Regions from separate parts of the Sphingomonas sp. P3_C6 genome, predicted to be linked through region 1. Evidence: riboswitches for the same ligand, from Rfam matches in the RefSeq annotation. Region 1 holds a riboswitch; the other holds the start of a gene.
What was found. Region 1 has a riboswitch for glycine ahead of AC1DT7_RS17105 (L-serine ammonia-lyase). Riboswitches for the same ligand answer to the same signal wherever they lie in the genome.

Region 1 (15,699 bases):
ACGATCCTCGGCCAGGCTGTGGATCCGGGTCAGCGCATCCGCCGCCTCGCGCACCGCGCCGACCACCGTTCCGTTATACCCCGCAATGGCAAGGTCGACCCCGGCCGTCGCGCCTTCGAGGCCCGCCTTCAACCGGCCATTGTCGAAGATCGGCAGATGGATCGCGGCGCCGCCGCCCACCGTGCCGGCGTCGGCATTGAACAGATTGCCCACCCCGATCGCCTGAAGCCCGACCAGCGCCGAGAGGTTGATATCGGGATAGAAAGCCTTGCGCGCAGCAAGCCGGCCTTGTGACGCCGCATCGATGCGTGCCAGCGACGCGGCGACATCGGCGCGGCGGGCCAGCAGGTCGGCCGGGATGGCCGAGGGCAGCGGCAAGGCAGCGTCGAGCCGCAGGGTCGCGGGAGCGATGGTGGCAGGATAATCCACACCGCGCCCGGCCAGTGCAGCCAGCGCGTTGGCCGCGAGCGCGCGCTGCGCCATGGCACGGACCAGCGCCTGTTGCGCCTGGGCGAGCAGGGTCTGTGCCGCCTGGGCGTCGAGGTCGCTCGCCAGCTTGTTGCGGATGCGGACCTGCACGAGCCTGAGCGATCCCTCGCGCGTCGCGATGGTGCGCTGGGCAAGCGCCGCGAGCTTCTCCGCCCGTGCGAGCTCGATATAGGTCTGCACCACCGACCCGGCGAGCGCGAGCCGTGCCGCCGTCGCATCGAGCATCGCCGCGCGTGTCGAGGCGCTGGCTTCGGCGATCACCGCCTTTTGCCGGCCGAACAGGTCGAGGTTCCAGTTGAGCCCGGCTTGTCCGGTGCCGAGGAACCGTGTCGTACCGGCAAAGGGCGGCGGAATCTGATAGCGGCCGCTGAGCCGGGCCACCTGCGCCTGGGCATCGAGCGCGACATCGGGGCCATCATCGGCGCGCTGGCTCGACAGGATCGCGCTTGCCTGACGCACGCGCGCAAGCGCCGCCTCGAGCGACGGATTGCCCGCCTGCGCATCGGTGACCAGCCGGTCGAGCTGAGGGTCGCCGAACGAGCGCCACCAATCATCGGCGATCACCGGGAAAGCAGCGTCGGTCGCGCCGGTCAGGCCAAGCCTGCTGTCGGCAATCCGGGCGACCTCGGGCCGCGAGGCGGGAATGGCGCAGCCAGCGAGCAATGCCGTCGACGCGAGGGCCAGGACGGTCAGGCGCATTGGGCATCTCCGACGGAAGCTTCGAGCGAGGTGCGCAGTCGCTGAAGATAGGCGATGAACCGTGCGGCATCTTCCGGCGCCCAGTCGGCGAGCCAGCCGTTCCACAAATTGACGACGCCATGCATGCAGCGATGGGCCACACCCTGGCCCTCCTCGCTCAGGACCAGATTGATGACACGCCGGTCGTCCTCGTCGCGATCCCGCGCAATGAAACCGCGCTCTTCGAGCGAATCGACCAGACGGGTGGTCGCGCCCTTGTCGTGACCCAGATCATGGGCAAGCGCCCTGCAGGTCAGTCCGCGCCCATACCAGATCGACACCAGTGCCGACCATTGCAGATGGGTTATCCCCTCGGCCGCGAAGATCGGCTCCAGCCCGACCAGCGAAGTCTGATAGATGCGCTTGGTCAGATACCCTACCGACACGTCGGGATTGAACTCTTCGTGCGTGTAGACGGCCACGTCGTTGCTCCAGCAATGGTTGCTTCGGCAACTAATAAGGAAGCCGCCTGGGCTATTCAAGTGAGCCATACAGAGAAATTCGGCACCACCTGCTTAGGTATGAGGGGTCCGTGAAACCGGTCTTTTCACGGTGCGGGAACCAGTTTGGCTTCCGGACGGTTAAGCAGATAGCGGGTCGGGGCGGTCGAGTTGCGTGTGGACCAGCCCCGTCTCGCCCCGTAAGGGACAAAAACACGTAACCAGCTCAGTTCATTGGCGTCGGGGGGAAGGCTGTTTTGCGTTCAAGCTCAAGCTTACTCTTGTTGGCGAGCCTGTATGCCGTACCGCAGCCTGCATCCGCCCAGCGCAAGCCCGATCCGGTCGAGCAGGCGCGCAAGGACCAGACGGCAAAGACCGATCCCGCCGCCCCGGTGAGCGGCGGCCCGATCATTCCCGACTCACAGTTCAAGGAAGCGCTGCCGGCGATCGATGGTGATCTGAACCAGCCGCTCGCACCGATCCAGAGCATCGACTCGATGCCGGCTGAGCCGGCGACATCACTGTCCCCGGCCGTAACACCCGCAGCCCCGGCAACTGCACCCCAGGCTGTCGCGACGCCCGCGGCCAACGATCCTACGCTTATCCAGCCCCTGCCCCCGCTCGCCGGGTTCGACGTCGAGCCTCCCGCTGTCACGACCGCGGCCGAAATTGCCGATACCCCGCCCGAGCTCCGGTACTCGGTGAAGATCGAGGGTCTCCAGGCGGTCGATCTCGACGGCACCTTCCGCTCGTTCTCGGCGCTCGACAAGGGCGACGGCAAGGGCGCCAACGGCGCCGTGATTTCCGCCCGGGCAAAGGAAGACGAGGGACTTGCCCAGCGGCTGCTCCGTTCCCAAGGCTATTATGACGGGGTCGTCTCCTCGCTGGTCGAGCCGGTGCCGAACCAGCCGGGCCGGGTCACCGCGACGATCACCGCCGCACCCGGCACCCGCTACACACTCGGCTCCATCGTCATCGAAGGAGCGGAGACGGTCCCGCCCGGCCTGGTCCGGAGCGCGCTCGCGCTGCGCACCGGCGACCCGATCGTCGCGAGCGCGATCGAGGCGGCGGAGGGTGGCGTCGCGCTGCAGCTGCCGCAGCAGGGCTATCCCTTCGTCAAGGTCGGCGAGCGCGACATCGAGCTGGACGATGCGACTCACCAGGGCGCCTATACGCTGCCGGTCGATCCGGGGCCGCGATCGTCCTTCGGCACCTATTCGACGACGGGCAAGCTCGCCTTCGACGCCACGCATGTCGGTGTGCTGGCGCGCTTCAAGCCCGGCCAGCTCTATGACGACCGCCAGGTGAACGACCTGCGCGAGGCGCTGGTCGCGACCGGCCTGTTCGACAGCGTTGCGGTCGAACCACGCCGCACCGGCCGCACCGCAGCCGACGGCACCGAAGTGGTCGATCTGCTCGTCACCCAGAATGCCGGCAAGCCACGCCGCCTTGCCGCGACCGCGGGGTATTCGACCGGCCAGGGCCTGCGCCTCGACGCAAGCTGGACCCACCGCAACCTGTTCAGCCCGGAAGGGTCGCTGACCTTTGTCGGCACCGCCGGTACGCAGGAACAGGGGCTCGCCGCCACATTCCGCCGCGCCAATGCCGGACGGCGCGACAAAACGGTGCTGCTCGGCGTGACCGCGAACCGTCAGGATTTCGACGCTTACAAGGCGCTGACGATCGGCATCAACGGCAAGATCTCGCTCGATTCCACCCCGATCTGGCAGAAGCGCTGGACCTGGGCTTATGGCTTCGAACTGCTCGGATCGCGCGAAGACACGTTCCAGCCGGCGACGGGCAAGCGCGATTACCAGAATTACGGCATCTTCGGCGTCAACGGCCAGCTGGCCTTCGACAGCACCAATAGTCTGCTCGACCCGACCAAGGGCTATCGCGCGATGATCCGCATCAGCCCGGAGACGTCGCAGACCCAGGGCAGCAATTATCGCTATGTCCGCGCGCAGGTGGACGGCAGTACCTATTATCCGGTGTCCGACAGCCTGGTGGTGGCTGGCCGCATGCGGGTCGCCTCGATCGCCGGGGCACCGCGCGACGCCATCGCGCCATCACGGCGGCTCTATGCAGGCGGCGGCGGATCGGTGCGTGGCTTCGGCTATCAGCAGCTGGGCCCGCGCGATATCAACAATGATCCTGTCGGCGGGCGCAGCCTGGTCGAAGGGGCGATCGAGGCGCGGTACCGCTTCGGTGACTATGGCATCGTGCCGTTCTTCGATGTGGGCCAGGCCTATGCCTCGACCCAGCCTAAGTTCAGCGACCTCCGCTACGGCGTGGGCATCGGCGCGCGCTACTACACCAATTTCGGCCCGGTCCGTTTCGACGTCGCCACGCCGCTCGGCCGACGCAAGGGCGAATCCAAGGTCGCGATCTACATCTCGATCGGGCAGGCCTTCTGATGACCGAGATTGAGACCGCCGCACCCGCGCCGCGCCGTTTCACGGTCGGGCGTGTCGTCAAATGGGTGGCGGTCACGATTGCCACGCTGCTGGCCCTCGCGGTGCTGGCGGTGGTCGCGCTCAACACCGATCCGGGCCGGCGATTCCTGGTCGGCAAGCTCTCCGGGTATCAGCTGGCATCCGGACTCAAGATCGAATTGGGCCGACTCGATGGCTCGCTCTACGGCAAGCTCACCATCCGCGACCTGAAGATCAGTGATCCCAAGGGCGTATTCGCGACCGCGCCGCAGGTCGATCTCGACTGGCGTCCCTTCGCCTTCATCGGCAACCATGCCGATATCCGGTCGGCCAGCGCACCGCTGATCACCCTCGCCCGCCTGCCCGAGCTCAAGGCGGTGCCGAGCGATCCCAATGCCCCTACCCTGCCCGATATCGATATCGACATCGGCACGCTGAAGGTCGACCGGCTGGTGCTCGGCGCGCCCGTCACCGGTACGCGGCGTCTGATGACGCTCGATGCCGTGGCGCACATCGCCGATGGCCGCGCGCAGATCACCGGCAATGCCGCCGCGCTCGATGGCGGCGACCGGCTCGCGCTGAAGCTCGATGCGGTGCCCGACCAGGATCGGCTGATCGTTGACGCGCGTCTCAATGCGCCGGCCGGCGGGATCGTCGCGGGCATGGCGGGTCTCAAGCAGCCGCTGATCGCGCAGATCGACGGGCGCGGGAGCTGGTCCTCCTGGCAGGGCAAGGCGCAGGCGCTGCTTGGCGGCAAGCCTCTGGCGGCGCTCGACCTGACCGCGCGCAGCGGCACCTTCACCGCGCGCGGACCGCTGCATCCCGGACTGATCCTGGCCGGCCCGGTCGAGCGGCTGACCGCGCCGGCATTGGTCGTCGATCTCACCACGACCCTGGCCAATCGCCGGGCGAACACAAAATTGTCGGTGCGCTCGGATGCGTTGGCGGTGACCGCGAACGGCATGATCGATCTCGCGCAGAGCCGGTTCGAGGGCATGCAGATCGAGGCGAACCTGCTCACCCCCGGATCGATCGCGCCGAACCTCAACGGCCGCGACGTGCGTGCCTCGCTCCGGCTTGACGGCACCTTTGCCCGGCCGCTGGTCGATTACAAGATCAGCGCAGCGGCGATCGGCTTCGACAAGACCGTTGTTCAGGGCCTGTATGCCGAGGGCCGCAGCCGCGTGGATGCCGACCGCATCATCGTGCCGGTCTCGGGGCGGATCGCACGCGTAACCGGGCTGAATGCGGCCGCCGGCGGGCTGTTGACCAACGTGACGGTCAATGGCGAGTTCGCGATGTCCGGCGACACCATCCTGTCGGACAATCTGCGCATCCGATCGCCCCAGATCGACGCCACCGCGATCATCGTCGCCGACCTGTCCACCGGCATCTACCGCGCCGGGCTGAAGGGCCGGGTCAATGATTATCGCATTGAGGGCGTCGGCATCGTCAACCTGACGACCGACATGAAGATCGTGACGGTGCCGTCGGGCGGGTTCGGCCTGCAAGGCCGGTTCGGTCTCACGACGGTGAAGATCGACAATTCGGGCGTGGCCGATTTCCTCGGCGGGCGCGCCGCGATCGCCGGCACGATCAGCTTTGACCCCAAGGGCGTGTTCCGCGTCCAGAATCTGCGGGTCGGTGCGCCGAAGTTCAGCCTGACCGGCGGCCAGGGCAGCTATCTGCCGGACGGGCGTATCGCCTTCACCGCGCAGGGCCGTTCCACGCAATATGGCCCGCTCTCGCTTGCGGTGTCGGGCACGGCCGAACGACCGCTGATCCGGTTGCGCGCGAGCCGCCCGAATGTGGGCGTCCAGCTCAGCGATGTCGAAGCGGTGATCCGCGGGACCGGCACCGGCTATGCGGTCGTCGCGACCGGCGGATCGCCCTACGGGCCGTTCAATGCCGATGTGCTGATCCGCACCGGCAGGGGACCGCTGACCATCGACATCAACCGCGCGCGCTTCGCCGGGGTCGATTTCGCCGGCACTATCCGCCAGGCACCGACCGGACCGTTCGTCGGCAAGCTGACCGCGAACGGGTCGGGTATCACCGGCACGGTCGACCTGTCGGCGGTCGGTGCGATCCAGCGCGCCCAGGTGTCGGCCCGCGCCAATGGCGCGCATATCCCCGGCCAGGCCAAGCTGGTGATCGAGCGTGCAATCGTCGAGGCGACGATCACCCTTTACGCCAAGGCGCCCGAGATTCTCGCCGATGTGCAACTCGCCGGGGTGCGCCAGGGCGAGTTCTTCCTTCAGGCGGCCCGCGCGAAGGTGAACTATCAGGGCGGCCGCGGTACCGCCCAGCTCGTCGCCAACGGCCAGAGCGGCGCGAGCTTCCGCATCGCCGCCAATGCCCAGCTCTCGCCCGACCTGTACCGGGTCGCCGCGCAGGGCCAGGTCGGCACCGTCACCTTCCGTCTCGCCCAGCCGGCAGTGATCCGCAGCGAGCGGGGCACTTATGTGCTGGCGCCGGTCGCGGTCGTCGTGCCGCAGGGCCAGGTCCGCATCGCTGGACGCTATGGCAAGACGCTCGAGCTGCAATCGCGCTTCGACAATTTCGACCTCGCGATTCTCAACACCTTTGCCGCCGGCGCCGGCATCGGCGGCCGCGCGACCGGCAGCCTCGATTATGTCCAGGCCGGGTCCGGCATCCCACGCGCCGACCTCCGCCTCGATATCAAGAGCTTCACCCGGTCAGGTGCGGCAGTTGTATCGACCCCGGTCGATATCTCGGCACTCGGCACGCTACGTCCCGAAGGCGGCACACTGGCCGCCCTGATCAAGCGCGGCGGCAACGCAATCGGACGGGCGCAGGTGCGGCTGCAGCCGGTCGGCGATGGCGACTGGACGACGGCGCTGATGAACGCGCCGCTCGGCGGCGGCGTCCGCTACAACGGCCCGGCCGATGTGCTGTGGAGCCTGGCCGGCATGGCGAACCAGTCGCTGACCGGCCAGATCGGTATCGCCGCGGATTTCTCGGGCCGCATCTCCAGCCCGCAACTCACCGGCGTCATCCGCGCCAATGCGCTCGCCTATGACAACGAGACCTATGGCACGCGGATCAACGCGATCAAGCTGACCGGACGCTTCACCAACGATCGGTTAGAGATCGCCGAATTCACCGGGCGTGCCGGCAAGGGCACCGTTTCAGCGAGAGGCAGTGTCGGGTTCGGATCGGACGCGGGCTTCCCGATCGATATCCGCGCGACCCTGGCCAACGCACAGCTCGCGCGCAGCGATGCGCTCGGCGCGACCGTCTCCGGCGAGATCGCCGTCACCAACAGCAAGGCCAATGGAGGCCTTGTCTCGGGCACGTTGAACCTTCCCGAGGTCCGCTATGAGATCATCCGCCAGGGTGCCGCCGAAGTGGCGGAGCTTCAGGGTGTGCGCCGCAAGGGCACCAGCCGTGCCCAGGCGGCGAAGGATGCTGCGGAGGCGGCGGCCGGCGTACCGAGCCTGTTCAAGCTCGACCTGCGTATCCGCGCGGACAACCGCCTGTTCGTAACCGGCATGGGCCTGGAGAGCGAATGGCGCGCCGACCTGCGGATCGGCGGCACCTCAGCCACGCCTGAGGTGGTCGGGGACGTCGATCTGGTCCGCGGCACCTACAGCTTTGCCGGCAAGCGTTTCGATCTCGACCAGGACAGCGTGATCCGCTTCGAGGGCGGCCCGGTGACCAACCCGTCGCTGTCGATGAAGGCGACCGCCACCCTGTCGGGCACCGCGATCACCATCAACATCGCCGGCCGGGCGCAGAACCCGCAGATCAGCTTCAGCTCCTCGCCGAATCTGCCGCAGGACGAACTGCTGTCGCGCATCCTGTTCGGCAATTCGATCACCGAGCTGTCGCCGATGCAGGCGATCCAGCTCGCGTCAGCGCTCAACTCGCTGCGCGGATCGGGCGGCGGGCTGAACCCGCTCGGCAAGCTGCGCTCGGCCTCGGGCATCGACCGACTGCGTGTCCTCGGCGCCGACGAGGCGACCGGTCGTGGCACCTCGGTCGCCGCGGGCAAGTACATCTCCAACGACATCTATGTGGAAATCGTCACCGACACGCGCGGCTTCACCGCCACCCAGCTCGAGATCGCGCTGTCCAAGGCGCTGAGCATCCTGAGCCAGACGGGCGGATCGAACGGGACTGCGATCAACCTGCGCTATTCGAAGGATTATTGACGGGCCGGCCGGCCCGTCAGCATTCGACCACGTTGACCGCGAGACCGCCCAGGCTGGTCTCCTTGTATTTGGAGCGCATGTCCTCGCCGGTCTGGCGCATCGTCTCGATCGCCTGATCCAGACTGACGATGTGCGTGCCGTCGCCGTCGAGCGCGAGATAGGCGGCGTTGATCGCCTTCACCGCGCCCATCGCGTTGCGCTCGATACAGGGCACCTGGACGAGACCGCCGATCGGATCGCAGGTGAGCCCGAGATTATGCTCGATACCGATCTCTGCGGCATTCTCGATCTGGGCATTGCTAGCGCCGAGCACCGCCGCCAGGCCGGCCGCGGCCATCGAGCAGGCGACGCCGACCTCACCCTGGCACCCCATCTCGGCCGCCGAGATGGAGGCGCGTGTCTTGTAGAGCATGCCGATCGCGGCCGCGGTGGAGAGGAAGATCCGGATTCCCTCGCGCGTCGCCGGTCCTTCGAAGGTCTCGTAATAGCGGATCACCGCGGGGATGATGCCGGCGGCACCATTGGTCGGGGCCGTCACCACCCGGCCGCCCGCCGCATTCTCCTCGTTCACCGCAAGCGCCCATAGGCTGACCCACTGGATCGTGTGCGATGGCGCGCCGCGTTCGGAGCGCGAGATCAGCGCCTCGTGCAGGCCCTTGGCGCGGCGGCGGACATTCAGGCCACCGGGCAATATGCCGTCCTTGACCATGCCGCGATCGATACACGCACGCATCGCATCGGCGACGCCGTCGAGCAGCGCATCGGTCTCGGCGGGGGTACGCCAGGCAGTGTCGTTGCGGCGCACCAGCTCGCTGATCGAGATGCGCTCGAGCGCCGCCGCCGCCAGCAGTTCTTCGCCAGAGGTGAAGGGATGGCGCACCGCGACATTGCCAAGCTCCGGCCGCTCGCCACCGCGCCGTATCGTGCCGCCGCCGATCGAGTAGTAACGCAGCGTCTGCACCGTGCCGTCGGGGAACCAGGCCGTCAGATCGAGCGCGTTGGGATGTTCCGGCTCGAAGCGCTGGGGATGAAAATCGATGCCGCCTTTACCGTCCAGCTCGACCGGATAACCGCCCTCGCCCGCCCCGCGCCCCAGCGGCAGGGCATCGTCGGCGCGGAAATCCGCGACCAGCGCCGCTGCGGCTTCGGGATCGACTGTCTCGGGTTCCCAGCCCGCCAGCCCGAGCAGGATTGCGATGTCGGTGCCGTGCCCGATGCCGGTCAGGGCCAGCGAACCGTACAGGCTGCAACCGACCTTCGTCGCGCGATCCGGCAAGGCGAGGATGGTTCGCGCGAAATCCGCCGCGGCGCGCATCGGCCCGACCGTGTGCGAGCTCGACGGGCCGATGCCGATGGTGAACATCTCGGCGATGCTGATCGGACGATGGCGCGGATTTGGGGGAGTCGGTGTCACGGTCACAAAGGGCATGCTCCAGTCGGGCGCTGCGAGCGCCGTTGCATGCCCCCTCTGTCCCTTGCGCCTGAGATCGTTATCCCGTCGGCGGGTGCCGTGGCACCACTCTCCAGAGTGTCTGTGTCGCGCGGTCCTTTTGCCTGAGAGTTTCCGGGGCGGTTGCTCCTTCGGCGCCAGCCTAAGCCGATCTCTCCCGTGCGACGGCCGATAGGTGAGCGAGCACCGGCGGTAAGTCAATCGGCTCCCGATCAGGATGCCCAGGCGGCGCGAGATTCCGGTACGGGAGCTTTTCGTTCGTCGACCAGGGACTGGATGAGGTCGCGGTCGTCCGGCGTGGCCGGGTTATAGACGATCAGGCTCAGGTCCGGCCGGCCATCCACCGCAAAGGCGGAATATTCCAGGGCAATCAGGCCGACCTCTGGATGGCGGAGATGCTTCGTCCCGTCGCCATGCGTCTGCACGTCATTGTCCCGCCACATCGCCGCGAATTCGGGGCTCTCCCGGCAGAGTTCGTCGACCAGCGGTGCGACTTCGGCATCGGCACCCGCGCGGGCAGCATCAATCCGGAAAGAGTTCACGACGAAACGGGCCACCGATTCCCATTCGGGCTGCGCCGCGCGAACGCGATCGTCGCGGAAGAGCAGGCGCAGGATATTGCGCTGATCGGGCGGGAGCGTGCCGTAGTTGGTGAGGACGACCTCCGCCGCACGGTTCCAGGCGACGACATCCCAGGTCGCGGTCCGCACGATGGCCGGACTGCAGGTCAGCACGTCGAGCAACCGCTGCAGCCGCGGCGTAATCGAGTCGCTGCCGCGATACTGGGCGGCGGGCGGGCGGCCGAGTCCGAGCAGGAACAGATGCTCGCGCTCGACCTCGGTCAGGGTCAATGCCGTTGCGATCCGGTCGAGCACCTCGGCCGAGGGTTTCCCCCCGCGCCCCTGTTCGAGCCAAGTGTACCAGGTCGGGCTGATATTGGCGCGCTGTGCGACTTCCTCCCGGCGCAACCCGGCGGTTCGCCGCCGCCCGGCGAAACCGAATGAAGCCGGATCGAGCTTCGTGCGCCGGTTTCTGAGATAGGTGCCAAGTATGTTGTTGTCGTCGGTCATCGCGCATCCTGTTGATGATTATACCAGGATAATGTCCCTACTTTACCTGCATACCTCGCACGCCGACAAGAGCCGTATCGAGATACTGGAGTTGAACAGATGCGTGTATTCGTAACGGGCGCCACCGGTTGGGTCGGCTCGGCCGTCGTCGAGCAATTGGTCGGGGCCGGCCATCAGGTCACCGGCCTCGTCCGCTCTCCGGAGAAAGCTGCTGCGCTCGCCGCGGCCGGTGCCGACATCGTGGCCGGTACGCTCGATGACCTCGATATGTTGCGCGACGCCGCCTCGGCAGCGGATGCCGTAATCCATACCGCTTTCAATCACGACTTTTCCCGATTCGCCGAGAATGCGCGGCAAGATCAGCGGGCCATCGAGACGCTGGGCGACGAGCTGGCTGGCTCCGGGCGCCCCCTGCTCGTCACGTCGGGCGTCGCATTGCTCGCGCCGGGCCGGGTCGCGACCGAGGCGGACACGCCCCCGTCCGATCCGTTCTACCCGCGCAGATCGGAAGCGGCGGCGATAGCACTGGCGGCACGCGGCGTCCGCGCTGCCTCCGTCCGGCTCGCGCCCTCGGTCCATGGCGTCGGCGACCATGGCTTCATCCCGATCCTGGTAGCCCTGGCGCGCGAGACGGGTGTATCCGCCTATATCGGCGATGGTCTCAATCGCTGGCCGGGCGTGCATCGGCTCGATGCGGCACGCCTCTACCGTCTTGCACTCGAACAGGGCGCCACTGAACCCACCTACCACGCGATCGCCGACGAAGGGGTTGCCTTCAAGGACATCGCCGGGGTGATCGGCCGTAGGCTCGGCGTCCCGGTCGAATCCCGTGGCCGTGACCATTTCGGCTGGTTCGCGGATTTTGCGGGTGCCGACATGCCGGCATCGAGCGAGCGCACGCGGTCTCTCCTTGGCTGGGAACCGACCGGCCCGGACCTGCTGAGCGATATCGACCAGCCGGACTATTATGCCGCCTGATCAGGCAAGGTCAGCCTGAACGCCTGACAGGCAGCGACGAATTCCGGGAGCGCCTCGCACCGTGCGGCGTGCTCATCGAGCGCGACCCAGCCGTCCATGACGAACTGGTCCGACAGCGCTTCGCTGACGAAGCGGTGCATCGTGCCGAGCAGGACGTCGGCATGGCTCATCGTGTCACCGAGCAGCCAGACCGTCTTTGCGGCGGCTCGCTCGCGCTCGAGCAGGTCGAGCGTGTCGATCACCTGCGCACGGCAGCGCTCGACCCACATCTTGTGCCCATCCCGAAACGCGCGCTCATAGACCAGGCTGACAGCCTTCTCGGCCACGCCGGCGGCGAAGGCGCAGGTCCGGAGCATTGCGCGACGATCATCACCGCGCCGGGTGAGGAAGGCGCGATCGGGACCGACCATCTCGTCCAGCGCATCGACGATCGCGCTGCTGTCGGTCAGGGCGATGCCGGCGTCATAGACCAGGGTCGGCACGCGGCGCAGCGGATTGTAGCGTGCGATCTCCTCGACATCGCCAAACGCCGAGAGCGGCGCATGGCGATAGGGCAGATCGTAGAGTTTCATCGTCACCGCGACGCGGCGGACGAAGGGCGAATCATATTGTCCGATCAGCAGCATGATCCGCCCTACCCTTCTTCCTACCAGACCTTCACGCGCGCATTTGGTTCCAGATACAGCTTTTGGCCCGGCTGCACGTCGAACGCCTTGTACCATGCATCGAGGTTGCGCACCGTCTTCGCGCGGAAGGCGCCGGGCGAATGGCCGTCGGTCGCAACCTGCTGCCGCATCGCCTTCTCGCGGGTCTTTTCGCGCCAGCTCTGCGCGAAGGCGAGGAAGAAGCGCTGGTCGCCGGTCAGTCCGTCGATCACCGGCGCCTCCTTGCCGCCGAGCGAGGCGCGATACGCTTCATAGGCGGCGGTCAGGCCGGCCACGTCGGCGATGTTCTCGCCAAGCGTCTGCTCGCCGTTGAGGTGAAGGCCGGGCAGCGGCTCATAGGCATCATATTGCTTCGCCAGCGCAGCGCTCTGCTCCTTGAAGTGGGCAAAGTCGGCCGGAGTCCACCAGTTGCGCAGCTTGCCGCTGGAATCGAATTCGGCGCCGGTATTGTCGAAGCTGTGGCTGATCTCATGTCCGATCACCGCGCCGATCGACCCGTAGTTCGCCGCCGCGTCGGCCTTGGGATCATAGAAAGGCGCTTCAAGAATCGCCGCCGGGAAGTTGAGTGCGTTCTGCAGCGGCAAATTGACCGCGTTGACGGTCTGCGGCGTCATCCACCACTCACCCTTGTCGGGCGCCTTGCCGATCTTGCCGAGCTGATGCTGGTATTCGGCAAGGCGCGCGCGCTCGAGATTGCCGAGCGCGTCGTCGGCCTTGATTTCGAGCGATCCGTAATTGCGCCAGGTGTCGGGATAGCCGACGCCGACACGCATGGTCTGGATCTTCTTGCGTGCCTCGGCCTTGGTCGCTGGGGCCATCCAGGTCAGGTTCTCGACCCGCTTGTCGAAGGCGCCGAGGATGTTCTTCACCATGCCCTGGATGTCGGTCTTCGACGAGGCGGGGAAGAATTTCTGGACATAGATCTGGCCCACCGCGTCGCCGAGATTGGTGTTCACCGCGCCGATCGCCCGCTTGTCGCGCGGCCGCGGCTGCTGCGTGCCGCTGAGCGTCTTGCCGTAGAAGTCGAACGACGCATCGTCGAACGCCTTGGGCAGCACCGCGGTGACGGTGTTGAGGTGGTGGAAGGCCATCCAGTCCTGCCACGCCTGGAGCGGCTCGCTCGCGACCAGCGCCGAGAGCTTCGCGGTCGGCGCGGGATGCCAGACGATGAAATCCTGCTGGCCCGTCAGCCCGGCGCCCGAGAAGAAGGCGTTCCAGTCAAGGCCGGCGGCCTTTTTCGCGAAGTCGGCCTGCTTCCACGGGTTGTTCGCCTTGTGCACGTCCTGCGTTTCGACATAGCCGGCATGGGCAGTGGCGATCTTGGTCTCGAGCGCCATCACGCGGTCTGCGCGCGCGGCGGGATCGCTCAGGCCGGCGAGCGTGAGGATCTTCGTGATATAGGCCTTATAGGCGGTGCGGATCTGCGCCATCTCGGGCTTGGCCGAGACATAATAATCGCGCTCCGGCAGGCCGATGCCGCCCTGGAGCAGATAAGGCACCGTCTGCGAGGGATTGTCGAGCGCCTGGGTGACGAACAGGCCGAACAGATGCTCGGTCTTGAAGTTGGTCGCGTTGAGCGGATCGACATCGGCGCGCAGATCGGCGCCGAGCGCCTTGGCCAGCGCTGTCTTGTCGGCGATCGCGGCGATCGCGTCCAGCTCCGGCTTGATCGGCGCAAGGCCGCGCTTCTCGATGCCGGCGGTGTCGAGATAGGCGTTATAGAAATCGGCGATCCTGCGCTGATCGGTGCCGGCGGCTGCATTGGCCTTGGCTGCCTCGGCGATGACCTGTGCGTTGCGCCCTTCGGCCACGTTGAACACCTGAAGGAAGATGCCGGTGCTCGACCGGTCGGCCGGAATCTCGGTCTTCGCGCGCCAGCCGCCATTGGCATATTCGTCGAAATCGTCTCCCGGTTTTACTGCCTTGTCGAGCCCGGCCACATCGACGCCGATCGCAGTCCCGGCGACCGGCGTGGTCGCGCTCTGGGTGCAGGCGGTGGTGGCGAGCAAGGCAGCGAGAAAGATCGTCGAACGCTTCATGGGATAAACCTCTCCAAGGTGTATGCCGCGGGAGATACACCTGCGATTCTGGTTACGCCAGATACCTCTCTCGGCCCTGCGCATGCCGGCCGGCATCGTTTTATCCCACGGGCGTCGCTTCCCATTCGCGCGCTCGCTGTCTAGTCAGGGGCCAAGATGAGGATAAAAACATGAGCGCGCCGGCTCTGGACACCAAGCTATCGCCGGAGAGCGAGACCTTCCGCGCCAACGCAGCGCACAACCGTGTTTTGGCCGAGCGGCTCCGCGCCGATGTCGCGCGCACGGCACTCGGCGGCTCCGAGAAAAGTCGCGAACGGCACACGTCGCGCGGCAAACTTCTACCGCGAGAGCGCGTCGAGCGGCTGCTCGATCCGGGATCGCCCTTTCTGGAGATCGGGCAGCTCGTCGCGAATGGCCTGTATGACGACGAGGTGCCGGGCGCGGGGGTGATCGCCGGCATCGGCCGCGTTTCCGGGCGGCAGGTGATGATCGTCTGCAACGACGCCACGGTGAAGGGCGGGACCTATTATCCGCTGACCGTGAAGAAGCATCTGCGCGCGCAGGAGATCGCCGAGGCGAACCGCCTGCCCTGCATCTATCTGGTCGATTCGGGCGGCGCGAACCTGCCCCACCAGGCCGAGGTGTTTCCGGACCGCGATCATTTCGGCCGCATCTTCTTCAACCAGGCGAACATGTCGGCCAAGGGCATCCCCCAGATCGCCTGCGTGATGGGCAGCTGCACCGCGGGCGGCGCCTATGTGCCGGCCATGTCGGACGAGACGGTGATCGTGCGCAACCAGGGCACGATCTTCCTCGCGGGCCCGCCGCTGGTGAAGGCGGCGACGGGCGAGGTGATCTCGGCCGAAGAGCTTGGCGGTGCCGAAACCCATGGCCGCAAGTCGGGCGTGGTCGATCATGTCGCCGAGAATGACGAGCATGCGCTGACCATCGTGCGCGACATCGTCTCGACACTCCCTGAGAACCGGAAACCGGACATCGCACTGAAGGAGCCGCGCGCGCCGAAGTTCGACGCCGAAGAACTGTACGGGATCGTGCCCTCCGACGTCCGCGCGCCTTACGATGTGCACGAGGTGATCGCGCGGCTGGTCGACGGCAGCGAGTTCCACGAGTTCAAGGCGCTGTACGGTTCCAGCCTGGTGTGCGGCTTTGCGCATATCTGGGGCATGCCGGTCGCGATCCTCGCCAATAACGGCGTG
Region 2 (15,699 bases), on a different contig from region 1:
GCTGGACCTTTGGCCGATCGGCAATTGCCAGGTATCAGCGCTTGTCGATCGCGCGGGACGTTTCGTCTGGGGCTGTACGCCGCGGGTCGATGGCGACCCCGCCTTCTGCTCGCTGCTCGATGACGCCCCGCCAGCGGGTGCCGACGCCTATGGATTCTGGGAGATCGACCTGGACGGCGTCGTGGAGACGACTCAATCCTATCTCCGCAACACCCCGGTGCTCGTCACGCGGCATGCCGATGCCCAGGGCAATGCGATCGAGGTCATCGATTTTTGTCCGCGGTTCAAACGGGCCGGCAGGATGTATCGTCCGGTCGCATTTGCCAGGATCGTCCGACCAGTCTCGGGCAGCCCGCGCATCCGCATCAGGCTGCGCCCGGCGCGGCAATGGGGCGCATCGCGCGCGCCCATCACCCGCGGATCGAACCACATACGCTATCTGGTCGAGGACAGCGTACTGCGCCTTTCGACCACCGCGGCGGTCGGCTGGATCGAGGACGAACGGCTGTTTCGCGTCGAGCGGTCGCTCTATTTCTTCCTTGGCCCCGACGAGAGCTTTTCGCAGGAGATCGGCGGCGCGCTGGAATCGATGCTCGACCACACGATCGACGAATGGCGGCACTGGGTGCGCGGCCTGGCGACGCCCTATGAATGGCAGGAAGCGGTGATCCGGTCCGCGATCACCCTCAAGCTGTGCCAGCATGAGGAAACCGGCGCGATCGTCGCGGCGCTGACGACATCCATCCCCGAACATGCCGGGTCGCAGCGCAACTGGGACTATCGCTATTGCTGGGTGCGCGACGCCTATTACACGGTCCAGGCGCTGAACCGGCTTGGGGCGCTCGACGTGCTCGAGGGGTATCTCGAATATCTGCGCAACATCGTCGACAACGCGGCCAGCGGGCATATCCAGCCGCTCTATGGCGTCGGCGGGGAGGCTACGCTGATCGAGCGCGAGGCAACGGCGCTCAGCGGGTATCGCGGCATGGGGCCGGTGCGGGTCGGTAACCAGGCCTATGAGCAGATCCAGCACGACGCTTATGGCCAGATCATCCTTTCCAACGCACAGGCATTCTTCGATCACCGACTGTTGCGGATCGGCGGCGTCGAGGATTTCAAGGCGCTCGAACCCGTGGGCGAAAGGGCGTGGGAGAAATATGACCAGCCCGACGCAGGTTTGTGGGAATTGCGGACCAAGAGCCATGTCCACACCTATTCCGCCGCGATGTGCTGGGCGGCGTGCGACCGGCTGGCCAATGCCGCCGGGGTGCTTGGGCTGGCGGATCGCCAGGCCTTTTGGCGCGACCGGGCAACCGAGATGCGCCGACGGATCGAGCAGGCGTCCTGGCGGCCGGACAGCGCGCGATTGTCGGCCACCTTTGCCGGGGACGATCTGGATGCGAGCCTGCTCCAGCTGCTTGACCTGCGCTTCCTCGCCCCCGACGATCCGCGCTTCCTTGGCACGCTCGACGCGGTCGAGGGCGGGTTGCGGCGCGGATCGCACATGCTGCGCTACGCGACCGAAGACGATTTCGGCCTGCCGCACACCGCGTTCAACGTCTGTACCTTCTGGCTGATCGAAGCCCTGCATTTCACCGGCCGCGACGCTGATGCTCGCGCACTGTTCGAGGAGATGCTGTCGCGCCGCACGCCTGCGGGGCTGTTGTCCGAAGATATCGATCCGGTGACCGGCGAGCTCTGGGGCAATTACCCCCAGACCTATTCGCTCGTCGGGATGGTCAATTGCGCCGTCCTGCTGAGCAAACCCTGGAGCTCGATCCGATGAGCCGGCTGATCGTGATCTCCAATCGGGTATCGGCGCCGACCGCCGATCAGCCCGGCGCACAGGGCGGACTGGCCGTCGCGCTGACCGCCGCGCTGCGCGAGGCTCACGGAATCTGGTTCGGCTGGTCGGGCGGGACGGGGGAAACGGGCGAACTCAAATTCGAGACCTATGACGGCGTCACCTCGGCGACGATCGATCTGCCCGAACAGGATGTCGAGGAATATTATGACGGCTATGCCAACCGGACCTTGTGGCCCCTGTTTCACTATCGGCTCGGCCTGACCGAGTTCGAGCGCGATTTCCAGGGCGGCTATGAGCGCGTGAACCGCGTGTTCGGCGACGTTATCGGGCCGCATCTCCTGCCGGACGATCTGATCTGGGTGCATGATTATCACCTGATCCCGCTCGGATGGGTGTTGCGCCAGCGCGGGCTGACCAACCGGCTCGGCTTTTTCCTGCACATCCCCTGGCCGCCGACCCGGCTGCTGACCGCCCTTCCCGAACATCGCCGGCTGGTCGAGGCGCTGTTCGCCTATGACGTGATCGGATTCCAGTCCGACGAATGGCTCGAGACCTTCCATGATTATGTCATCAACCAGATGGGCGGGTCGATCGGCGAGAATGGGGAAATCACGGTCGGCGGGCGGACGATCCGGGCGATCGCGTGCCCGATCGGAATTGATGCGAAGGAATTCGTCGCCGGTGCGAATAGTGCGCAGGCGCGGGCGACCCATGCCCGGATGATCGAAAGCTCGGCCGGGCGCAGCATGATCGTCGGCGTCGACCGGCTCGATTATTCGAAGGGGCTGGAAGAACGGTTCAACGGCTATCAGCGGTATCTCGAAACGCATACCGACGCGCATTCCAACGTCTATCTGCTGCAGATCGCGCCGCCCTCACGGGCGTCGGTACAAAGCTATCAGGATATCCGGGCGCAGCTCGATGCGCTGTCCGGCCGGATCAATGGCGCCTTTGCCGATATCGACTGGGTCCCACTGCGCTACGTCAACCAGGGCTTCCCGCGCAACGTGCTTGCTGGCGTGTATCGCGCGGCCCGGATCGGTCTCGTCACGCCGCTGCGCGATGGGATGAACCTGGTCGCGAAGGAGTATGTCGCGGCGCAGGACCCCGACGATCCCGGCGTGCTGATCCTGTCGCGGTTCGCCGGCGCCGCCGCGCAGCTCGACAATGCCCTGCTGGTCAATCCGTACAGCCCCGACGACATCGCGGAGGCGATCGAGCGCGCGTTGGCGATGCCGCGCGAGGAGCGGATCGCGCGGTGGCGGCCGATGTTCGAGAATGTCCGCAACGAGGACGTCATCTGGTGGCGCAAGCGCTTTACCGATGCGCTGGCGGCGCTGCCGGTCGTCGCCTGACCCGCGAAAGCTTTCGGGCCTCGAACGTCAGCGATCGGCCCAAGCCCGATTCAAGCCCCCGTCCCTTCGTGCTGGAATCTCCCGAACACCCGGGCCTGCCGATCCACGGCCGGCCGGCAAGTATCCGATTCAAGCCGAAAGAACAGCGCGATGAAAAACCGATACCTCTCGCGAAATTCGGCGAGTAAAAATACAATATCGCTGCAATATGCCACATCGTCGGAAACTCGAATGCCGCAGTCCCGAGCATCCCACAATCCGCGACTCACAATAATTCTCAGACAACCCTCAAGAACCACCCGATTTCGCCATACTCGCAGGTGCCTCGCATAAATCGACGATTATTTGATGAAATCGAGCGTTGTCGTGCAGGCTCCAACATCTGTTCATCTGCGATACTGCGTCACGGCTCCAACCGCCGAAAGCATTACTGCCGCACCGGCTGGCCCACCCAGGCGGGTGCATCCCCGATCACCGGCAAAGCGCTTGGATCGAACAACGCCACCCGCTCGACTACCGATCGATTCAACGGCGTCATCAGGCATGCGAGGGCGTGAGCATCATCCCGCCCCGCTCTTTCCCATGACCGATCCATTACCGCATCACGGGCGGCGTGCCGGCGTAGCGACAGGAGAAGGCGAGGCTTAGTAGGACCGCCCCACCAGAACGCGTTCCACCGCCGGTTCGCCGGTGAACAGGCACGCGCCATCGGCCGCGGCCGCGTCCATCGCAGCATTGCGAATGGTCAGCTTCAGCCCCTTCAGCCGCTCCACGACCTTGCCGAGCGCGGCGCCGGTCGGCTTCGACCATTGCACTTCGACCCAGCCGGGGTTCTTCACGCCCTCGGCAAAAGCCCGCTCCAGCCCCGCGAAATCGGTGACGTCGCGCGCAATGTTCGCCTCGAGCCGCTCACGCGCCTGGCGATGAAGCTGCCCCTGGATGACCTCCAGCAGCCCGGCCGCCTCGACCAGGAAATCGTCCTGGGCCACCACAGCGCTGTCGAGCTTGCCGTCCTCGCGGTAAAGCCGGTCGCGCCGGATCACCGAGACGTTTCCGCCGGCCACATCGCGCCCACCGACCTCGATGATGATCGGCGCGCCCTTCTTCACCCAGCCCCAGCGCTTCGTCGCCGCCTTGGCGGGCTTGAGGTCGAGCAGCGCCCGCACCGGCTCGCCGAACGCCCACTGCTGGGCCAGCCCGGCCTGCAATGCCTTGCAATAATCGACGATCGCCGCGTCTTCCGGCTGGTCGCGCAGCATCGGCACGATCACGATCTGCCACGGTGCGATGCGGGGCGGCACGCGCAGCCCGTCATCGTCGCCATGGACCATGATGACGCCGCCGATCATGCGCGTCGACACGCCCCAGCTCGTGGTATTGGCCAGTTCGAGCTCGCCTGCGGCATTCTGGAAGCGGATATTCTGCGCGCTCGCGAAATTGGTGCCGAGGAAATGGCTGGTGCCCGCCTGGAGCGCCTTGCCGTCCTGCATCATCGCCTCGATCGAATAGGTCGCGACGGCGCCGGGGAAGCGCTCATTCTCCGGCTTCTCGCCCGCGACCACCGGCAGCGCGAGGCAGTCCTCGGCGAAGCTGCGATAGACTTCGAGCATCTTCAGCGTCTCTTCGCGCGCCTCCTCGGCGGAGGCGTGGGCAGTATGCCCTTCCTGCCACAGGAACTCGCTGGTGCGCAGGAACATGCGCGTGCGCATCTCCCAGCGCACGACGTTCGCCCATTGGTTGATCAGCACCGGCAGGTCGCGCCACGACTGGACCCAGCGCGCAAAGGCAGTGCCGATCACCGTCTCCGATGTCGGCCGCACGACCAGCGGCTCTTCCAGCTTTGCGGTCGGATCGGGCATCAGCCCGCCCTTGCCGTCGCTCACCAGCCGGTGATGCGTGACGACCGCCATCTCCTTGGCGAAGCCTTCGACATGCTCCGCTTCCTTCTCGAAATAGGAAAGCGGGATGAACAGCGGGAAATAGCAATTCTCATGGCCGGTCGCCTTGATCCGGTCGTCGAGCAGGCGCTGGATCCGCTCCCAGATGCCATAGCCCCATGGCCGGATGACCATGCAGCCGCGCACGCCGGATTCCTCGGCGAGATCGGCTTCCGCAATGACGGACTGGTACCAGGCCGAGAAATCGGCCTCGCGGGTGACGGGGAGTGCATGCTTGATCATGCGAGGCCGGATAGCCCGAAAGACCCGCTGGTCAAAGAGGGCTTTCGAGCGCGCTTGCGAGTCTACGGCTCGGATGGTCTATTGCCGACCGGGGGGGGACCGACATGTCCTATTTCGGCCGTGAGAACGGCTACAGGGGCGGTGCCACGATCGGCATCACCGCAATCGTATTGGTCTTCGGCGCGCGCTACGCTTTCAAGATGCTCCTGCCGGTGTTCGGCATGGGGCCGGCCCCGGCTTTGCCGGAAATCCACCAGTCCCTAATCTCGGATCCGACATCGGGCGCCCTGTTCCGGACGATCGACGCCACATTCCCGGCCGACCTCAAGCGGCTGGAAAGCGATATCGAGAACCGCCTCAAACATAATCAGGGCCCGAAAGAAATATCGGTCGCGACCCAGGCCTTCCTCAATGACTTGCGCAAGCGCCATCTCGCGGACCTTGCCCAGGCCCCGCATGACAATCTGACTGAGCTGCTCGCCGCCGAGATCGACCTTATCAACAATTTACGCGAGGAATCCCCGCCGCTCTGCGCGAAATTCGGCGGGTCGAATCTCTCTTTGGCGGAGATGCCCGACGGAAGGCCGCGCGAGCTGATGACCAGCTTCGTCGTCGCCCAATGGCGCGCTATGGCGGCTGGCCGCGACACCCCCGCAAAAAGGGCAAGGGGCCCACTCGCGACCGCCGACCGGGAAGCAGTGGCGAAGGCGTTGCGTCGCGACGGCATGTCCCAACTCGAGTTCGAAGCCTTTGCGCGCAACCAGATCAGTGATGCCAGCGTCGATATTGGGTGCGGCGTCACCCATCATCTGATCCGGGCGATCAGTTCCCTTCCCGGTGAACAGCGCGATCGGGTTTTCGCGACCATGATGGCTGGGGAAACGAGCTGATGCTTGCCGCGGGGGCGCCGTCGGCCTAGCGCACCCGCGTGCCTAACAACACGGACCGCATTCTCCCCGCCATTGCGCTTCGTCTACTATCGGTCGCGTTCCTCGCGACGATGGCGGCCCTGATCAAGCTTGCGGAGATGCGCGGCGCGCGCCTGTCGGAGATATTGTTCTTCCGGCAGGCGGTCGGGGTACCGCTGGTCGCGACGGTGATCGCGCTCGGCCCCGGACTTGCGACGATCCGGACCGGCCAGTTCCCCGCCCATATCATGCGCGCCGTCGTAGGGCTGACCAGCATGACATGCCTGTTCACCGCGGTGACGTTGCTGCCGCTCGCCGAATCGACCACCTTACAATTCACCGTACCGATCTTTGCGACAATCCTCGGTGCGCTGGTGCTGGGAGAGCCGACCGGCTGGCATCGCTGGCTCGCCGTCGTGACGGGTTTCGTGGGCGTGCTGATCGTCGCCCGGCCTGGCACCGGGCATTTCATGCTGTGGGGCACCGTGGCGGGCCTTACCGCCGGGTTCCTAACCGCCGTCATCTCGATCCAGCTTCGCCGGATCGGGCGTACCGAGAATCCCTTCACCACCGTGTTCTGGTTCGCGACCCTCTCCATGGTGCCACTGAGCATCGCCTATGCGTTCGATCATCAGGCGCATTCGGTGGATGTCTGGCTGCTCCTGATCGGCATCGGCGTCGTCGGCAATCTCGGCCAGATCGCGCTCACCACGGCACTCAAGCTCGGTCCGGTTTCGATCGTCGTGCCGATGGACTATTCGTCGCTGCTCTGGGCGACGCTGTACGGCTGGCTGCTGTTCGGCACCTTGCCGGGTCTCGCGACATGGATCGGCGCACCGATCATCATCGGCAGCGGCCTCTACATCGTCTGGCGTGAGCATATCCGGCGACGGACCGAAACCGAACAGGCGATCGTTTAGCCTCCCGGCTTGCCTACACGACATCCATCCGCATGATGGGCGGGCATATTCGGGAGAAAAAGATGCAGGTCGATCAGGACAGCGCGAGGGTAAGCTTTCCGCCACCCCTCATCTATGTCGGCCTGCTGCTGCTGGGGTTCGCCTGGACCGGCCTGACCGGCAGGCTCGGCCCCGCCGGAACGCTCTCGTTCGTCACCGGTGGCGCCTTTTTCGTCATCGGCGCCGCAGTGATCATCGCAAGCTCGGAACGATTCCGCAGCGCGGGGACCGCCGCACGGCCCTGGCGCGCATCGAGCAGCCTGGTGACGACCGGCATCTACCGCGTCACGCGCAACCCGATGTATCTCGGCATGGCGATCCTTCACGCCGGGCTCGCGTTCCTCTTCAACAGCTTCACCGCTCTTTTGCTACTGCCGGTCGCGATCCTGCTGATCCGCACCCAGGTGATCGCGCGCGAGGAACGGTATCTGCTCGGCAAGTTCGGCGCCGACTATGTCGCCTACAAGAAAAGCGTCCCGCGCTGGTTCTAGGCTTTCGCCGCCCTTGCCTCGTCGAGCAGCCGTTTAGCCCGCAGATACATCTCGATGCGCTGAGCCGCGAACAGGCCGAGTGCAAGAACGACGAGCGTATCGGTCAGCATCGCGACGTTCAGATGGAGCGCGCTGCTCCCCGCACGCGCCGCAGCGCGCAACCCGACGATCACGAACAGGAAGGCGATACCGGCAAGCGAAGCCTTCTGGTTGAGCTGGTGCGTCTCCGGATCGACGGTGATCCGCATCGCCTTGCCCCGCTGCCATCCGAGAGCCGCACCCACCACAAGGGCACCCGCGCACAACCCCCAACCGAGCAAAGTCGGCGGGAACTGCACCAGTATCCAGGCACAGACGAGCAGGTAGATAGTCGGGAAGATCCACAGCCGCTCGATCCTGAGCGGCCGAAGCCGGGTCAGGCGCCGGGCGCGAAAGGCAAAGACCAGGACGAAGATCGCGGTCGGCAGCGCATATTGAATCCAGCCCGCTGGCTGCCCGGCATGAACCTGCATTGGCCTCTATCCCCCGATTGACCCGTGTATCGTCATCTCAGCGGGCGGCGCCGCGCGCGGCCCGGAAGGTCGGGGAGCGGCCATCGCTCCCCTCCCCGCTCATTCGGCCGCCTGGGCCAGTTCCTGATCCTTCCACACCAGCACCGGCTTGCGCGCGGCCAGCGTCTCGTCGAGCCGGCTGCGCGGCGCGAAGTGCGGCGCGGACTTCAGCGCGACATCGCCCGCCTTGGCCCGTTCCGCCACCGAGCGCAGCGCGCCGATGAACTGGTCGAGCGCTGCCTTGCTCTCCGTCTCGGTCGGCTCAACCAGCATCGCGCCGTGCACCACCAGCGGGAAGTACATGGTCATCGGGTGATAGCCCTCGTCGATCAGCCCCTTGGCGACGTCGATCGTCGAGAAGCCCTCGGCCAGGTTCGAATCCGAGAACAGAGCCTCATGCATGCACGGCCCCGACGCCCCGAACGGCGCGTCGAGCGTGCTGTCGAGCGACCGCAGGATATAGTTCGCGTTGAGCACCGCATCCTCGGCGACCTGGCGCAGACCGTCGGCACCATGGCTGAGGATATAGGTCAGTGCCCGGGTGAACATGCCCATCTGGCCCTGGAAGGCGACCATGCGGCCGAAGCTGCCGGCATGATGTTTCTCGGCCGTCTCTTCCTCGACCAGGCGGAAGCCGTCCGCCGTCTGCTCGACGAAGGGCAGCGGCGCATAGGGGGCCAGCGCCTCCGAGAACACCACCGGCCCCGAGCCCGGTCCGCCGCCGCCATGCGGGGTGGAGAAGGTCTTGTGCAGGTTGATGTGCATCGCGTCGATGCCGAGATCACCCGGGCGGACGCGCCCGACGATCGCATTGAAGTTCGCGCCGTCACAATAGACCAGCCCGCCCGCTTCATGCACGGCGTCGGAGATCTTGCGCATGTCGCGCTCGAACAGCCCGCAGGTATTGGGGTTGGTGATCATCACGCCGGCAACGTCGGGCCCGAGCCGCGCGGTCAGCGCCGCCAGGTCGACCCGGCCTTCACTCGTCGCGGGGATATCCTCGACCGAATAGCCGGCAAACGCCGCCGTTGCCGGGTTGGTGCCGTGCGCACTCTCCGGCACCAGGATCACCTTGCGATGCCCCTCGCCGCGCGCTTCCAGTGCGGCGCGGATCGCCAGGATACCGCACAATTCGCCGTGCGCGCCGGCCTTGGGGCTCATCGCGACCGAGTGCATGCCGGTCAGCGTCACCAACCAGTGCGCGAGCTGATGGATCACCTCGAGCGCGCCCTGCACCGTATCGACCGGCGCAAGCGGATGGATGTCGGCGAAACCCGGCAACCGCGCCATCTTCTCGTTGAGGCGCGGATTATGCTTCATCGTGCACGAGCCAAGCGGAAACAGGCCGAGGTCGATCGCATAATTCTGCCGCGACAGGCGCGTATAGTGGCGCACCGCTTCAGGCTCGGACAGGCCCGGAAGCCCGATCGGCTTGGACCGGCCCAGGCTGCCGAGGCGCGAGGCGACCTGGGCCGGCGCAGCTACTTCGACGCCGCTCGTCTCGGTCGAGCCGATCTCGAAGATCAGCGCCTCTTCCAGCATCAGCGCCTTGTTACCGGTGAAGGTCGGGGCGGTTGCGACGCCTGCCTCGGGGCGCTCCGGGCGCCAACCGCTTGCGTTGATCGTCATGCCAGCACCTCCTGGAGCGCGGAGGCAAGTGTCTCCACATCCTCCATGGTCGTGGTTTCGGTCACCGCGACGACCAGTCCGGTCGCGAGGCCCGCTTCGTCGGGGTAGAGTCGCCCGAGCGACACGCCGGCCAGAATCCCGCGTTCGGCGAGCGTGCGGACCACCGGCCGCGCCTCGACCGGCAGCTTCAGCGTGAACTCGTTGAAGAAGCTGCCGTTGACGAGTTCGACACCCGGCACTTGCACCAGCCGCTCAGCCGCAGCCACCGCCCCGGCATGGTTGGTCTCGGCCAGCGCACGCAGCCCTGCCTCGCCCAGCAGGGTCATGTGGATCGAGAAAGCCAGCGCACACAGCCCGGAATTGGTGCAGATGTTCGAGGTCGCCTTTTCGCGGCGGATATGCTGCTCGCGCGTGGAGAGCGTCAGCACGAAGCCGCGACGCCCATCGGCATCGAGCGTCTCGCCGCAGAGCCGGCCCGGCATCTGGCGAAGATATTTCTCCTTGCACCCGAACAGCCCGACATAGGGACCGCCGAACTGGAGGCCGACACCGATCGACTGGCCTTCGCCAACGACGATGTCGGCATCCATCTCGCCCGGCGACTTGATCGCGCCAAGCGCCACCGGCTCGGTAACGACGGCGATCAGCAACGCCTTCTTGGCGTGGCAGGCCGCAGCCAGCTCGGACAAGTCCTCGATACGGCCCAGAATGTCGGGATACTGGACGACGACGCAGGAGGTGTCGTTGTCGATCGCTGCGATCAGGTCGGCAATGTCGGTTTCGGCCGACAATGTCGGCGAGCCCGTTTCGAGCACATCGCCGGTGAACTTCGCCATGGTCTTCGCGACCGAGACGTAATGTGGATGGAGCCCGGTCGACAGGATCGCCTTGGCCCGCTTGGTCACCCGGCGCGCCATGCCGATCGCTTCCCAGCACGCGGTCGAGCCGTCGTACATCGATGCGTTCGCCACATCGGTGCCGAGCAGCCGCGCCACCTGGGTCTGGAACTCGAACAGCATCTGCAGCGTGCCCTGAGCGATCTCGGGCTGGTACGGCGTATAAGCCGTCAGATACTCGCCGCGCTGGATCAGGTGATCCACGCTCGCCGGCACATGATGCTTATAGGCGCCGCAGCCAAGGAAAAAGGGCGCGTCGCCCGCCGCCAGGTTCTTGCGCGCCAGCGCCGCCATATGGCGCTCGACGGCCAGTTCGCTCGCATGGCCGGGCAACCCGTGGATTGGGCCGTCGAGCTGGGCGACCGCGGGAACATCGACGAACAGATCGTCGATTGAGTTGGCGCCGATCACGGCGAGCATCGCCTGACGATCGTTGTTGGTAAGAGGCAGGTAACGCATTCACGCAATCTCCCCCCTCCCGCCTGCGGGAGGGGTCGGGGGTGGGCGCCCGGCTAATTCCGGGCGGTTCGCCGGAGGTGAGCGCGAGCCCACCCCAGTTTTGATTCCCGTCGGGCCGAAATGCCTCCCAGGCATTTCTCAATCATGCCGGGGGCATGATTGACCCGATGGCAATCCAAACTCCTCCCGCAAGCGGGAGGGGAGTAAGTCACATCAAAGCTTCGCGACAAACGCCGCGTAGGCAGCCTCGTCCATCAGGCCCTTCAGTTCTTCCAGATCGCTGAGGGTCAGCTTGAAGAACCAGCCCTCGGCCTCGGGATCTTCGTTGACGAGGCCCGGATTGTCGCCGAGCGCCGGGTTACCTTCGATCACGGTGCCCGAGACCGGCGAATAGACGTCGGACGCTGCCTTGACCGATTCGACCACGGCGGCATCGTCGCCCTTTGCAAGTTCCTTGCCCTCTGCAGGCACATCGACGAACACGATGTCGCCGAGTTGGCTCTGCGCATATTCGCTGATGCCGACCGTCCCGACGTCGCCGTCGACATCGACCCATTCATGATCTTCGGTGAAATAACGGCTCATGGCTCACTTGCCTCCTGTACGGACGTAGCGGTGGGGAATTAACGGCATTGCGGCGACGGTCGCCTGATGAACCTTGCCGCGCTGCGAAAGCTGGATGACGGTGCCGATGGCTGACATCGCGACCGGCACATAAGCCATGGCGATCGGCGCACCGAAGCTCGGGGCAAAGCCACCACTGGTGACCCTGCCGACATCCGAGCCGTCGGCATCGACCACCGCCGCACCCTCGCGCACCGGCTGGCGGCCTTCGACGACAAGCCCGACGCGCTTTACGACCGGGCCCTGCTCTCGCTCGAGCAGGATGCGTTCGGCACCCATGAAATTGCCTTCTTCGCGGCGACGCTTGGACAAGGCGAAACCGAGGTCGGCCATCACCGGCGTCGTCTCGGGATCGAGATCATGGCCGTAGAGCGGCAGACCCGCCTCGAGCCGCAGCGAATCGCGCGCGCCCAGTCCGATCGGCCTGACCTCTGCTTCGCCCGTCAGCGCCTCGGCAAGCGCCTCGGCGATCTCGCCCGGCACCGAGATTTCGAACCCGTCCTCACCGGTATAACCCGACCGGCTGATCCACAGAGGCGTACCGTTCCATTCGAACCCGCCGGCGGTCATGAACACCAGGGCCTCGACGCCCGGCACCAGCCGCGACAGCACGTCGACCGCCTTGGGGCCCTGGAGCGCGAGCAATGCCTGCTCGTCCATGATGTTGATCGTGATGTCGTCGGGCAGATGATCGAGAAAGTAAGAGATATCGTCATATTTGGTCGCGCCGTTCACGACCATGTAGATGCCGTCCTCACGGCGCGTGACCATCAGATCGTCGAGGATGCCGCCATTCTCCGCCAGCAGCAGCGAATAGCGCATCTTCGCGGTGCCGAGCCCCTTGATGTCGCCCGGCAGCAGCGCCTCGAGCGCGGCGTCGGCGCCTTCGCCGGTGAAGAGCAGCTGGCCCATATGGCTGACATCGAACAAGCCGGCGGACTCGCGGGTCCACAGATGCTCGGCCATGATGCCTTCATATTGTACCGGCATGTGATAGCCGGCGAACTCGACCATCCGGCCGCCACGCGCACGGTGCCACGCATCGAGCGGCAGGGTCTGGATTTCGATTTCGGGGCCTTCGGTGTCGCTCAATGCCGGTCTCCGTCGCAAGGTGTCACGGCGTTACGCAGCGCAGGATACGCCGAGTTTCGCCGCCCCCTCTGTCACGGGAACCTGAGAGCTTTGACCGCCCGCTGATGCAGGCCGGCTTACCCCTTCGGTGGGCCGCGCGAACGTCGCTCCAGCCGCTTTCCAGAGTGTCGATAGCCCGCGCGGTCCGGTGTGCCTGAGAGATTCCGGGGCGGTTGCTCCTTCGGCGCCCTGGATCGGGGATTCAATGCCAAGCTGTTGCTTTGACAAAGGTCCCGCGTCCGGGGTCTCTCCCGCGCGTGCCCATGAAGGTTGCCCCTCATCGACATTTCCGGTGTGGCGCGGCGCGGCAGGCGAGTCAATCGGGCTTGGCTGCTTTTACCTCACCCCATCAATTTGAGGGCACGGTCCCGCCAGCCGACATAGAGCGACTCCATGCCGGCAAGCTCGGCAAGCGCCGCGGGATCGCTTCGATGGTCGCCCGCGATCAGCAGGCCGAACACGCGCCGGACGGTCCAGTCGGGCAAGGGGCGCGCGACCATCGACAGGGTCTCGCCGGGTTCGGCCGTGCCTTCCTCGATCACGCGGTAATACCAGCCGCTGCGCCGTTCCTTGACCATCAGCGCCGGAAGCGCCGGCCAGTGCAGCCGCTCGCCCTGCTTCCAGCAGGGCTGCCGACCCTGACTTATCTCGACCAGTGCGCTGCCGAGGCGAAAACGATCACCGATACAGACCTGGCCCTCCATCAGCCCCAGGGTGGCGACATTCTCGCCGAACGCCCCCGGCCCGGCGAGCACCGGGTCGCTCGGCCTTTCCTCGCCCCACCGTGCATAATGGTCGTTCGGATAGTGATGCAGCGCCTTGTCCGGTCCGCCATGCACGGTCAGGTCGACCTGCTCGTCGCCCTCCAGCCCGAGGAATCCGATCTTTACCGGCCCCGAAACGGGAGACTTGGCAATGGCGCTGTTTTCACCACGCCCGAGATACCGTGCCCTGCCCGCAAGCAGGGCGAAGGCCCGAACGCCGGTCACCGCGTCGCGTTATACTTCAGCTGATCGTCGGTCAGCTGGAAACCGACAAGCGCTTCGAAGGTCGCACGCATCACCGCCTGGCGAATCTCGGGGCGGCTCAACGGGTCGACGGCAGCGTCGGTGCCGCCCGCCTTGCGCTTCTCGGTCAGCTTCTTGCGGACATCGTCGGACAGCGTGGCGGCGGCGCGGGCAATGGTGGTGGTCGCCTGACCGCTCGTGGTGGCGCGATCCTGCCCTGCGTTGAAATGCACCGAGACATGGCCGACGCGCTTGGCGATCACGGCGGTGCCGCCACGCACGACGGTGATGAAATAAGGCAGGTTCACGTCCCGCGCCGAATCGGTGCGGGTACGGCGCGCCTGGATGTCGAAGGTGACGGTGGTGATGATGTCGTCGGTCGCATCGGCACAGGTGGATCTGACATTGGTCATCACCGCGGCGACGTCGATCGCCGTCGCGGCGGTGCTCGCGGGAGGATCGAACAGCGTGATGTCGCCGGTCGCGGCAGGAACGCCGACATTGGGGCAAGCGGAACGGATAGCCGTGATGCCGCCCGTCTCGTCGATGTCGCCGGTGGTGGAGCAGCCGCCTGCCAGCAGCATCAATATGGCGGGAACGGCAAATTTCCGGGCTGTCACGGGCACACGCACCTTATCACATAGGAAGGGGCCTCGCGCTCGCGCGCACCGGCCCCGGAACGGCGGGCACCATAGGAACCGGCTTTCGCGCACGCAAGCAATCGCGTAGAGCGCTCCCCAATGACCGATCCCAAGAAGCCGCCGCTCGAACTGCTCATTGCCGCTCCCCGCGGCTTCTGTGCGGGTGTCGACCGTGCGATCCAGATCGTCGAGCTGGCGATCGAGAAATATGGCGCCCCGGTCTATGTCCGGCACGAGATCGTCCACAACAAATATGTCGTGGACGCCCTGCGTGAAAAGGGCGCGATCTTCGTCGAGGAACTGGAAGAGGTGCCGGACGGCGTGCCGGTGGTATTTTCCGCCCATGGCGTGCCCAAGGCGGTGCCGGCCAAGGCAGCGCAGCGCGGCCTTTCCTATCTCGATGCGACCTGCCCGCTCGTCTCCAAGGTCCATCGCCAGGCCGAACGCCTGGTAGCGGCCGGCCGCCACATCGTCTTTATCGGCCATGAAGGGCATCCCGAAGTGATCGGCACCTTCGGCCAGGTTCCGGAAGGATCCATGTCGCTGGTCGAGACCGTCGCCGACGTGGAGGCCATGCAGCCGGTCGATCCGGACAATCTGGCCTTCCTGACCCAGACGACCCTGTCTGTCGATGATACCGCCGCCATCGTGGAGGCGCTTCAGCAACGCTTCCCGGCGATCCAGGCGCCGCGCGGCGAGGATATCTGCTACGCAACCTCCAACCGTCAGGCCGCCGTCAAGAAGATCGCCAACGCCTGCGATGCGATGCTGGTGATCGGCGCGCCCAACTCCTCGAACTCGGTCCGGCTGGTCGAAGTCGCCGAGCGCGAGGGCACCCGCGCCCAGCTGGTGCAGCGCGCGAGCGACCTGAATTTCGATTTTCTGGACGGGGTTCGGACGCTCGGCATCACCGCTGGTGCCTCCGCGCCCGAGATATTGGTGCGCGAACTCGTCACGCGACTGTCCGAGCGTTTCGAGGTCAGCGAATATGAGGTCGAGACGACCCGCGAGACCATCTCCTTCAAGCTGCCCCGCGGCCTCGAAGTCGCGGCCTGACCTCA

Region 2: it holds a riboswitch for glycine, as region 1 does, so the genes downstream of both, gcvT (glycine cleavage system aminomethyltransferase GcvT) here and AC1DT7_RS17105 (L-serine ammonia-lyase) in region 1, are expected to answer to the same signal.

The regions. Positions count from the first base shown of each region.
Region 1 covers NZ_JBFUHB010000019.1:70,950-86,648, forward strand. The annotation lists gene AC1DT7_RS17085 (efflux transporter outer membrane subunit) at 1-1,188, opposite strand, end outside; gene AC1DT7_RS17090 (MarR family winged helix-turn-helix transcriptional regulator) at 1,179-1,649, opposite strand; gene AC1DT7_RS17095 (autotransporter assembly complex protein TamA) at 1,949-4,084, shown strand; gene AC1DT7_RS17100 (translocation/assembly module TamB domain-containing protein) at 4,084-8,280, shown strand; gene AC1DT7_RS17105 (L-serine ammonia-lyase) at 8,297-9,709, opposite strand; glycine riboswitch at 9,745-9,811, opposite strand; glycine riboswitch at 9,813-9,900, opposite strand; gene AC1DT7_RS17110 (helix-turn-helix transcriptional regulator) at 9,943-10,800, opposite strand; gene AC1DT7_RS17115 (SDR family oxidoreductase) at 10,900-11,778, shown strand; gene AC1DT7_RS17120 (glutathione S-transferase family protein) at 11,766-12,404, opposite strand; gene AC1DT7_RS17125 (M13 family metallopeptidase) at 12,425-14,482, opposite strand; gene AC1DT7_RS17130 (carboxyl transferase domain-containing protein) at 14,653-15,699, shown strand, end outside.
Region 2 covers NZ_JBFUHB010000004.1:208,007-223,705, reverse strand. The annotation lists gene AC1DT7_RS07405 (glycoside hydrolase family 15 protein) at 1-1,786, shown strand, start outside; gene AC1DT7_RS07400 (alpha,alpha-trehalose-phosphate synthase (UDP-forming)) at 1,783-3,162, shown strand; gene AC1DT7_RS07395 (aminoacyl--tRNA ligase-related protein) at 3,807-5,342, opposite strand; gene AC1DT7_RS07390 (hypothetical protein) at 5,447-6,232, shown strand; gene AC1DT7_RS07385 (DMT family transporter) at 6,271-7,170, shown strand; gene AC1DT7_RS07380 (methyltransferase family protein) at 7,233-7,700, shown strand; gene AC1DT7_RS07375 (CcdC protein domain-containing protein) at 7,697-8,212, opposite strand; gene gcvPB (aminomethyl-transferring glycine dehydrogenase subunit GcvPB) at 8,312-9,880, opposite strand; gene gcvPA (aminomethyl-transferring glycine dehydrogenase subunit GcvPA) at 9,877-11,235, opposite strand; gene gcvH (glycine cleavage system protein GcvH) at 11,449-11,820, opposite strand; gene gcvT (glycine cleavage system aminomethyltransferase GcvT) at 11,824-12,951, opposite strand; glycine riboswitch at 13,122-13,254, opposite strand; gene AC1DT7_RS07350 (MOSC domain-containing protein) at 13,332-13,979, opposite strand; gene AC1DT7_RS07345 (hypothetical protein) at 13,976-14,581, opposite strand; gene ispH (4-hydroxy-3-methylbut-2-enyl diphosphate reductase) at 14,738-15,694, shown strand; gene thrB (homoserine kinase) at 15,699-15,699, shown strand, end outside.